Regions from separate parts of the Enterobacter sp. C3_dUdeg genome, predicted to be linked through region 1. Evidence: predicted binding sites of a transcription regulator. Region 1 holds the regulator's gene; each other region holds the start of a gene.
What was found. The regulator PurR, encoded in region 1, represses purine synthesis genes. The targets are predictions, from matches to a motif close to CANGCAAACGTTTGCNTG.
Positions count from the first base shown of each region.

Region 1 (3,208 bases):
CCCACGGCAAAAATGGCCAGGCCCAGCAACAGCACCGGTTTACGACCAAAGCGATCCGAGAGCGGTCCCCAGAGCAGCTGTGCGAAGGCAAAGCCGGCGAGGAATAAGCTCAGGCTGGCGCTGATGGCGGCAGCCGGGGTTTGCAAATCTTCCTGCATGGCGGCAAACGCCGGCAGGTACATATCGGTGGCCAAAAAGCCCAGCACGCTTAAGCCGCCGAGCCAGGCTAAAAAACCGTTCCTGGGTTGCATTATTTTATTCTCCTGAGGAGGCAGGTATACATTGGCGCTGAGTGTAGGGAGTGCAAAGCCGCTTGTGAAACGCTAATATTTGGCGGGTGCATTCAAAAAATTTGCAGGCAGAAAATGTGGTCAGATTATTCTCTTGAAGTGGTCGATGCTGTTGCACGTAACGGCAGCTTCAGCGGTGCGGCGCAGGAGCTGCACCGCGTCCCTTCGGCAATAAGCTACACGGTGCGCCAACTGGAGGAGTGGCTGGCGGTTCCGCTGTTTGAACGGCGGCATCGTGATGTGGAATTAACGCCCGCAGGCGCGTGGTTTTTGAAGGAAGGGCGTTCTGTTATCAAAAAAATGCAGATCACCCGCGAACAGTGTCAGCAGATCGCTAACGGCTGGCGGGGGCATCTTTCCATCGCGGTGGATAACATCGTTAAGCCGGAACGCACCCGGCAGATGATCGTCGATTTCTACCGTCATTTCTCTGACGTCGAGCTGCGGGTCTCGCAGGAGGTGTTCAACGGCGTCTGGGATGCGCTGGCGGACGGCAGGGCAGAGATGGCGATTGGGGCTACGCAGGCGATCCCGGTCGGGGGACGTTACGCTTTTCGCGATATGGGGATGCTGAGCTGGAAATGCGTGGTGGCAAGCGACCATCCGCTGGCGGCGATGGAAGGGCCGCTCAGCGATGACACGCTGCGCAACTGGCCGTCGCTGGTGCTGGAGGATACGTCCCGTTCATTGCCCAAGCGTATCACCTGGCTTCTGGACAACCAGCGGCGGGTGGTGGCCCCTGACTGGGAATCGTCGGCGACGTGCCTCAGCGCCGGGCTGTGCGTCGCGATGGTGCCCGTTCATTTCGCGCGTCCGCGCATCGATACCGGAGAGTGGGTTGAGCTGACGCTGGAGAATCCGTTCCCGGATGCGGCCTGCTGCCTCACATGGCAGCAAAATGACGTCTCGCCTGCGATGGCCTGGCTGCTGGATTATCTGGGAGACAGCGAAACGCTGAACCGGGAATGGTTACGGGAGCCAGCATAGCTGGCCCCGTAAAGCGATTAACGACGGTAGTCGCGGAACGGACCGTCCGCAACGGAACGGCGTTCGATAAGACGCGGGTGAACTTCAATAGACTGCGACTCTTCGCGTTTGTTGACGATCCTGTCCATCAGCATGTTGAAGGCCGTTTCGCCCAGCGAATCTTTCGGCTGGTGAATGGTGGTCAGCGCCGGGGTGAAGAAACGCGCGTTACGCACGTTGTCATACCCGATCACGGAAATATCCTGCGGTACGCGCAGGCCCAGCTCGTCGGCAGCGCATAGCGCGCCCATGGCCATAATGTCGCCCCCGCAGAACACGGCGGTCGGACGGTGCGGCTGGGAGACGATCTGCTGCATCGCGCGGTAGCCCGATTCCGGCTCAAAGTCACCCTGCACAATCCAGTTTTCCGGCACGTTGATCAACGCTTCTTCCATCGCTTTCATAAAACCGGCCAGACGGCCCGCGCCGGTGTTGCGCTCCAGCGGACCGGGGATCACGCCAATCTCGCGGTGGCCGCGTTCGATCAGATAACGACCGGCCATATAGCCGCCTTCAAAGGCGTTATCGATAACGGAATCGGTAAAGTCTGCGCGCGCTTCGCCCCAGTCCATCACCACCATCGGAATATGGCGATACTCTTCCAGCATCGACAGCACGGATTCCGGGTACTCGGAACACATCACCAGCAGGCCATCAACGCGCTTTTGCGCCATCATCGACAGGTAGGCACGCTGTTTTTCAATGCTGTTCCACGCGTTGCCCAGAATCAGGGTATAGCCTTTCTGGAAGCAGTTCTTTTCGACCGCTTCAATGATCTCGGCAAAATAGGCCGCTTCACTGCTGGTCGCCAGCAATCCAATGGATTTGGTGTGATTAACCTTGAGGCTACGCGCAACCGCACTTGGCGAATAGTGCAGCTCTTTGATCGCTGCCCAGACGGCGTTGCGCGTCTCTTCCGCCACAAAGCGGGTTTTGTTAATTACATGTGATACGGTTGTAGTGGAAACGTTTGCGCGTTTTGCTACGTCTTTAATTGTTGCCATTAAATGTCACTCCAGACCATATCCTAAGCTCCTGAAAAACTTGAAGGTAAACGTTTGCCTTCTCTCACCCTTATCTCGCAATCTTGAATTGCGGCACGCCGGGAAAACGACACGGGACGTCAGGAGGGGGTCAATGGCCGGTACGCTAATAAATTTAGCGTGGAATTTTGTCCTATCTTGATGAAAAGGGGAAGAGGTAAAGTGGTTATCAGTATAAATCCAGGAAGATTTTTAACGTAATCTGTGCAAAAATGAGCAAGCTCACTTTTCGTGTGGGGATTAAAAGGAGAAAAATTGATGAGTTCCGATCTTAAGTTTTCGCTGTTCACCACCGTTGTTGTGCTGGCTCTGATTGTTGCGGCCGGTCTGACGGCTGCGCTGCACTGATTTACGCGGAGGGAGAGCCTTCTCCCTCCCGACTCCCCGGATTGTTACTTCTCTGGCAAAAATCTTTTGCCATTTTGTTAACTTCTCATTTTTTGTGATTGATGTCATGCTTTCTGCTTCTTTGTTCTGTGTCACCACATGACACGGCATCCGGAGTTGACGCATGAAAATCAATTATCCCCTGCTGGCCCTGGCGATTGGCGCTTTTGGGATTGGCACCACTGAATTCTCCCCAATGGGGTTACTGCCTGTTATTGCCCGGGGCGTAGATGTCTCTATCCCTGCGGCAGGGATGTTAATCAGCGCCTACGCTATCGGCGTGATGGTAGGGGCGCCGCTGATGACCCTTCTTCTTTCGCACCGCGCGCGCCGCAATGCGCTGATTTTCCTGATGGCGATTTTCACCCTGGGCAACGTGCTTTCGGCCATTTCGCCGGACTACACCACATTGATGCTGTCGCGCATTCTGACCAGCCTTAACCACGGCGCGTTCTTTGGGCT
Region 1 is NZ_BAAKFX010000001.1:1,301,044-1,304,251, reverse strand. Features, by position in the region: gene punC (purine nucleoside transporter PunC) at 1-251, opposite strand, end outside; gene punR (DNA-binding transcriptional activator PunR) at 366-1,277, shown strand; gene purR (HTH-type transcriptional repressor PurR) at 1,295-2,320, opposite strand; gene cydH (cytochrome bd-I oxidase subunit CydH) at 2,618-2,707, shown strand; gene AC27FC_RS06110 (MFS transporter) at 2,871-3,208, shown strand, end outside.

Region 2 (3,208 bases), on a different contig from region 1:
TGGTGCGCAGAATGCCGTCCTGATGCAGGTTATGCGTCAGCGGATAAAAGACGGTATGCCCGTCGTGCCCGCGCGCGCCAACCAGCGACACTTCACCGCTGAAGTTGATGCCCTGCTCAACGATGCACTCGCCGTAGCAATCGTCCGGCAGTTCTGCCGTTTCATCTGCACGCAGGCGCCACTGGCCGCGGCCGTCATAGCCGCCCACGCGGCGCTTCACGATTGCCAGCTCGCCCAGCATCGCGAAAACGTCATTCCACTCGCTTTTATCGGACAGGAGCTGCCACGGCGCGGTCGGCAGACCGAGCTTGTCGAACAGCTGCTTTTGCGTCAGACGGTCGGCGATGATCGGGAACACGTCGCGGTTAACGAAGGAGTTATGACGCGCCAGCTCGCGGGTCAGAGCCGTTTCTGGCCAGCGTTCGATCTCGGCGGTGATCACGCTCTGGTGGAACGGTACGGCTTCCGGTTCGGCGTCCAGCCCGACGGGCCAGACGGCAATACCCAGCGGCTCACCGGCCTGACGCAGCATGCGGCCTAGCTGGCCGTTACCGAGGACGCAAACCTGCTTCATGCCGCACCCCGCGGGTCCGGATTGTCCAGCACCTCGTCTGTCTGGGCTTTACGCCACTCCGCCAGACGCTGGTGTAATGCTTTATCGTGCGTCGCAAGAATTTGCGCCGCCAGCAGGGCGGCATTGGCAGCACCCGCTTTACCAATCGCCAGCGTGCCGACAGGAATACCGCGCGGCATCTGGACGATTGAGTAGAGGCTATCCACACCGCTTAACGCGGCGCTTTGGACCGGAACGCCCAGTACCGGCACCAGGGTTTTGGCGGCAATCATGCCTGGCAGATGTGCTGCGCCGCCCGCGCCGGCAACGATCACCTCATAACCGTTCTCTTCGGCGCTTTCGGCGAAGCTGAACAGTTTGTCCGGTGTACGGTGCGCGGAGACCACTTCAACGTGGTGCGGAACATTCAGGATTTCAAAGATTTCGGCGGCGAACTGCATGGTAGCCCAGTCGCTTTTGGACCCCATCACGATGGCGACACGCGCCGGATTATTGCGGGAAGACATGCGTCTTAAAACTCCTGTGGTGCGAAACACACTGCTTTCGAGGGCACAGAGAATAGCATGTTATACGGGCAAGGAAAACGGTTGCGCGGTTAAAAGGCGAGCACTTATGGCGAGAAAGCGATAACAAAAAAGACCGCACGATAGCGGTCTTTTATGTGATGTTACTGAAGATCCCCTGCGGACAGGTTCTCGTTGTCGAACGCGCGGCTGACATCGATATGATTCACCATGCCGGTGTCGGCATTCGAGCCCGATTTTGGCACGGAGAAGCGATTCTCCGCGGCCTGTGCGCCAGTGGACACCACGACTGCCAGCAGCAGGGTACTTACGATGCTGATGTTTTTCATTCTCTGTTCCTTCCTCATCGTATTGTCGCTGTCGCACGTCTTCGCTGGCGGCACGGCAATCAGGGTTTTTATTTAGTCAGTTCTGCGGTCATGTACACGCGGTTGTTGACCTTCGCGCTCGTGATTTTATAAGAGGCATTCTGCTCGGCGGCCTGCGCGGCAATTTTCGCTTCTGCGCGGTCAAGGGTAGAGGCGGTTGCGCTCACGCTTTGAGCGAAAGAACCGAAAGAAACCAGGGAAAGAGCGGCAACTGCAACGAAAGTTTTGATAGATTTCATGGTCGTATTCCTTAAGTATTTTATCTGGGATAGGGCGTATTGCCCTGATGTGATAAATAATAGGCCGACCACGGGCTGATTAAAATCGAAACAATTTGCCGATATTGTTCAAAAAAATAGAATGATGGTGCGAGGGGTTAAAACGGAAAGGCGATCAGCTCCACGCCCTCTGGCGTGACTTTGACCATGGAGCCTTCGGTGTGCCAGGCACCTAATACCACGCGATGGGCCGGTTCGCCGTTGGCGATAAGGGAATGGACGTCAGGACGATGGGTATGACCGTGGATCAACCACTGAACGCCATGCTTTTCCATCACGCTCACCACGGCCTGCGGGTTCACGTCCATGATGGTCATGGATTTGCTGCTGTTGGCGGCTTTACTGCCCGCGCGCATTCTGGCAGCTATGCGGTTACGGATAAACAGCGGCAGCGCAAGGAACACCTTTTGGATCCACGGGGTGTGGACTTTGGCGCGAAACGCCAGGTAGCCGGTATCGTCGGTGCAGAGCGTGTCGCCGTGCATGATCAGAACCCTGCGGCCATAGAGGTCGAGCACCTGCTCTTCCGGCAGCAGCGTCATGCCGCTTTCGCGGGCGTAGCGCTTGCCGATCAGGAAATCACGGTTGCCGTGAATGAAATAGCAGGGAACGCCGGAATCCACGAGGGCGTGAATGGCGTCTGCCATTTCACGGTGCAGCGGGTTAGGGTCGTCGTCGCCAATCCAGGCTTCAAATAGGTCGCCCAGGATGTACAGCGCATCGGCGCTTTTCGCTTCACCGCGTAAAAAACGCAGAAAACCGGCGGTTATCGCCGGTTCTTCTGTTTGCAGATGCAGATCCGCAATAAAGAGTGTCGCCACGAATTACTCGCTGACGGTCACGCTTGTAATCACAACGTCTTCTTTAGGAACGTCCTGGTGCATACCGCTGCGGCCAGTAGCGACGGCTTTGATCTTGTCAACCACGTCCATCCCTTCAACCACTTCTGCGAATACGCAGTAGCCCCAACCCTGCAGGCTTTCGCCGGAGAAGTTCAGGAAGTCGTTGTCCGCCACGTTGATGAAGAACTGCGCGGTGGCAGAGTGTGGCGCCTGAGTACGGGCCATTGCCAGCGTACCGCGGGTGTTTTTCAGACCGTTGTTCGCTTCGTTTTTAATCGCTTCTTTGGTCTCTTTCTGGTTCATGCCAGGTTCGAAACCGCCGCCCTGGATCATAAAGCCGTTGATCACGCGGTGGAAAATGGTGTTGTTGTAGAAACCTTCGCGGCAGTAGTCCAGGAAGTTTTTAACTGTTTCAGGCGCTTTGTCATCAAAGGTTTTGATTACGATATCGCCATGATTAGTGTGGAAAGTAACCATTTTTGCATCCTGTTCCGTTATTGTGGTACGTCGACCCGCGTTCGGGTCATCTATAGGGGCTTGTTATAGCATAACCACAGGATGCGATCACCTTGCATTGTGTGCTGCTTCGGGTTTGAATTACGGGTAGAATAGCCGGTTTTCA
Region 2 is NZ_BAAKFX010000002.1:273,706-276,913, reverse strand. Features, by position in the region: gene purK (5-(carboxyamino)imidazole ribonucleotide synthase) at 1-574, opposite strand, end outside; gene purE (5-(carboxyamino)imidazole ribonucleotide mutase) at 571-1,080, opposite strand; gene AC27FC_RS08955 (hypothetical protein) at 1,242-1,427, opposite strand; gene AC27FC_RS08950 (YdgH/BhsA/McbA-like domain containing protein) at 1,496-1,705, opposite strand; gene lpxH (UDP-2,3-diacylglucosamine diphosphatase) at 1,843-2,565, opposite strand; gene ppiB (peptidylprolyl isomerase B) at 2,569-3,063, opposite strand.
Region 2: the regulator PurR is predicted to act here: its motif matches at 1,151-1,168, upstream of purE (5-(carboxyamino)imidazole ribonucleotide mutase).

Region 3 (3,208 bases), on a different contig from region 1:
CATATAGCCCGCCAGCACGACCACGTCCGGCGCGTAGGCATCAATCTCATGCACCAGCTCGCGGTCAAAGGCTTCACGCCCGGCGAACTGGCTGGCTTCCAGCGCGTGCGCGGGAATGTTCGCATCCCGCGCGCGCTCAAGGCCGAACGCGTCGGCCTTGTTGCTGAAAACTGCCCGAATGGTGCCATTGATTTTCTTCTGCTTGCAGGCGTCTATGATGGCCTGCAAATTGCTTCCGTTGCCGGAAATGAGCACCACGATGTTTTTCATTCAATGACCACACGCTGTTCGGAATCGGAAGCTTTAATCGTACCGATTTTCCACGCGTTTTCACCTTTTTCAGTCAGCAGCTTAACCGCTTTATCCGCTTCGCTTGCCGGCAGGGCGATAACCATACCTACGCCGCAGTTAAAGGTGCGGTACATTTCGTGAGAGCTCACGTTGCCCGCGGTCTGCAGCCAGTTAAACACGGCTGGCCACTGCCATGAGGATTCGTCGATCACCGCCTGGGTGTTGTCCGGCAGGACGCGCGGGATGTTTTCCCAGAAGCCGCCGCCGGTCAGGTGAGCGATAGCGTGAACGTCGACGTTCTCGATAAGCTCAAGCACGTTTTTCACGTAGATGCGGGTCGGCGCCAGCAGATGGTCAGCCAGCGGTTTACCGTCCAGCTCGGTGGTCAGCGGGTCACAGCCGCTCACTTCGAGGATTTTACGCACCAGGGAGTAGCCGTTGGAGTGCGGGCCGCTGGAGGCGAGCGCGATCAGCACATCGCCATCGGCCACTTTGCTGCCGTCGATAATTTCTGATTTTTCTACTACGCCGACGCAGAAGCCCGCGACGTCATAATCTTCGCCGTGATACATGCCCGGCATTTCCGCGGTTTCACCACCTACCAGCGCACAGCCGGACTGCAGACAGCCTTCGGCGATACCGTTAATCACGCTGGCAGCGGTATCCACGTCCAGTTTGCCGGTTGCGTAGTAATCGAGGAAGAACAGCGGCTCTGCGCCCTGTACCACCAGGTCATTCACGCACATCGCGACCAGATCGATACCGATCGTGTCGTGACGTTTTAAATCCATCGCCAGGCGCAGTTTAGTGCCTACGCCGTCAGTACCCGAGACCAGAACAGGTTCACGATATTTTTGCGGCAGCGCGCACAGTGCGCCGAATCCACCCAGACCACCCATCACTTCCGGGCGGCGGGTTTTTTTCACCACACCTTTGATTCGGTCAACCAGCGCATTACCTGCGTCAATATCAACACCGGCATCTTTGTAGCTGAGAGAAGTTTTGTTGGTCACGGCTTAAATCCCCACGCGATTGCATAGCTAGTAAGAAAAAACGGCGCAATTCTAACAGTCCAGGCAAACGTTTGCGAGCCTATTCTGGACGTGGGGATCTTTTTTTCTGTGTACCTCGTGAATGCAGCCAAACTTGACTCTGTTCACGAAAATGAAACCGGTTTCTGAGAACTGCTTGCAACGATTATTCCCTTTGCACATCATCGAACTGAAACCGGTTTCTGTAATTGTTTTTGCAGAAAATAACGCAGAATGAGGGAAAGCGAATGTCGGGATTTAAAGCAGATTTTCTGTGGGGCGGGGCCGTTGCGGCGCACCAGCTGGAAGGCGGCTGGAAAGAGGGCGGCAAGGGCGTGAGCGTCGCCGATGTGATGACCGCGGGGGCGCACGGCGTGCCGCGTGAAATCACCAACGGCGTGCTGGAGGGGAAAAATTATCCTAACCATGAAGCCATCGATTTCTACCACCGCTATAAAGAAGACATCAGACTCTTTGCCGAGATGGGGTTCAAATGCTTCCGCACCTCTATTGCCTGGACGCGGATCTTCCCGAAAGGCGACGAGCTTGAGCCTAACGAGGCTGGCCTGAAATTCTATGACGATCTGTTCGACGAATGCCTGAAGTACGGCATCGAACCGGTTATCACTCTTTCTCACTTCGAGATGCCTTTCCATCTGGTCACCGAATACGGCGGCTGGCGCAACCGTAAGCTGATCGACTTCTTCGTTCGTTTTGCAAAAGTGGTGTTCCAGCGCTACCAGCATAAGGTGAAGTACTGGATGACCTTCAACGAGATCAACAACCAGGCTAACTTCCACGAAGACTTTGCGCCGTTCACGAACTCCGGGCTGAAGTACGCGCCGGGTGAAGACCGTGAGCCGGTGATGTTCCAGGCGGCGCACTACGAGCTCGTGGCCAGCGCCCTGGCGGTGAAGGCGGGGCGCGAGATTAACCCGTCGCTGCAGATCGGCTGCATGATTGCCATGTGTCCTATCTACCCGCTGACCTGTGCGCCGGACGATATGATGATGGCGATGAACGCCATGCACCGCCGCTACTGGTTCACCGACGTGCACGTTCGCGGGAAGTACCCGCAGCACCTGCTCAACTACTTCGAACGTCGCGGCTTCGCGCTGGATATCACCGAAGAGGATAAAGCCGCGCTGACGCAGGGCTGCGTCGATTACATCGGCTTCAGCTACTACATGTCCTTCGCCACCAAGGCGACGGCGGACAACCCGCAGCTGGATTACGACGAAAGCAAGAGCCTGGTCTCTAACCCGTACGTGCAGAAATCCGACTGGGGCTGGCAGATTGACCCGGTCGGGCTGCGTTACTCCCTGAACTGGTTCTGGGATCACTACCAGCTGCCGCTGTTTATCGTTGAGAACGGCTTTGGCGCGATCGACGTGCAGGAGAGCGACGGCACGGTGAACGACCAGTACCGTATTGATTATCTGGCCGCCCATATCCGCGAGATGAAAAAAGCGGTGGTGGAAGATGGCGTGGAGCTGATGGGCTACACCCCGTGGGGCTGCATCGACCTGGTGTCTGCCGGTACGGGCGAAATGAAAAAACGCTACGGCTTTATCTTTGTGGATAAAGACAATGAAGGGAACGGCACGCTGAACCGCAGTAAAAAGAAATCGTTCGACTGGTATAAGCAGGTGATTGCGAGCAACGGCGAGAACCTGTAATTGTCGGGTGGCGCTAACGCTTACCCGACCTACACTACACGTAGGCCGCGTAAGCGCAGTGCCACCGGGCAGAACCCCGCACCCAAGCCGGAGTCTCGCCTCCGGTTTTTTTGTCTCTAAATCACTTTGCTTGATATACGTCAAGCAACATGGGTATGGCCTAATCCGAAAAAAGCGGTATAATCCCGCGATTTTTTTGCGGACGCC
Region 3 is NZ_BAAKFX010000007.1:117,929-121,136, forward strand. Features, by position in the region: gene purN (phosphoribosylglycinamide formyltransferase) at 1-270, opposite strand, end outside; gene purM (phosphoribosylformylglycinamidine cyclo-ligase) at 267-1,304, opposite strand; gene AC27FC_RS16360 (6-phospho-beta-glucosidase) at 1,571-3,001, shown strand.
Region 3: the regulator PurR is predicted to act here: its motif matches at 1,365-1,382, upstream of purM (phosphoribosylformylglycinamidine cyclo-ligase).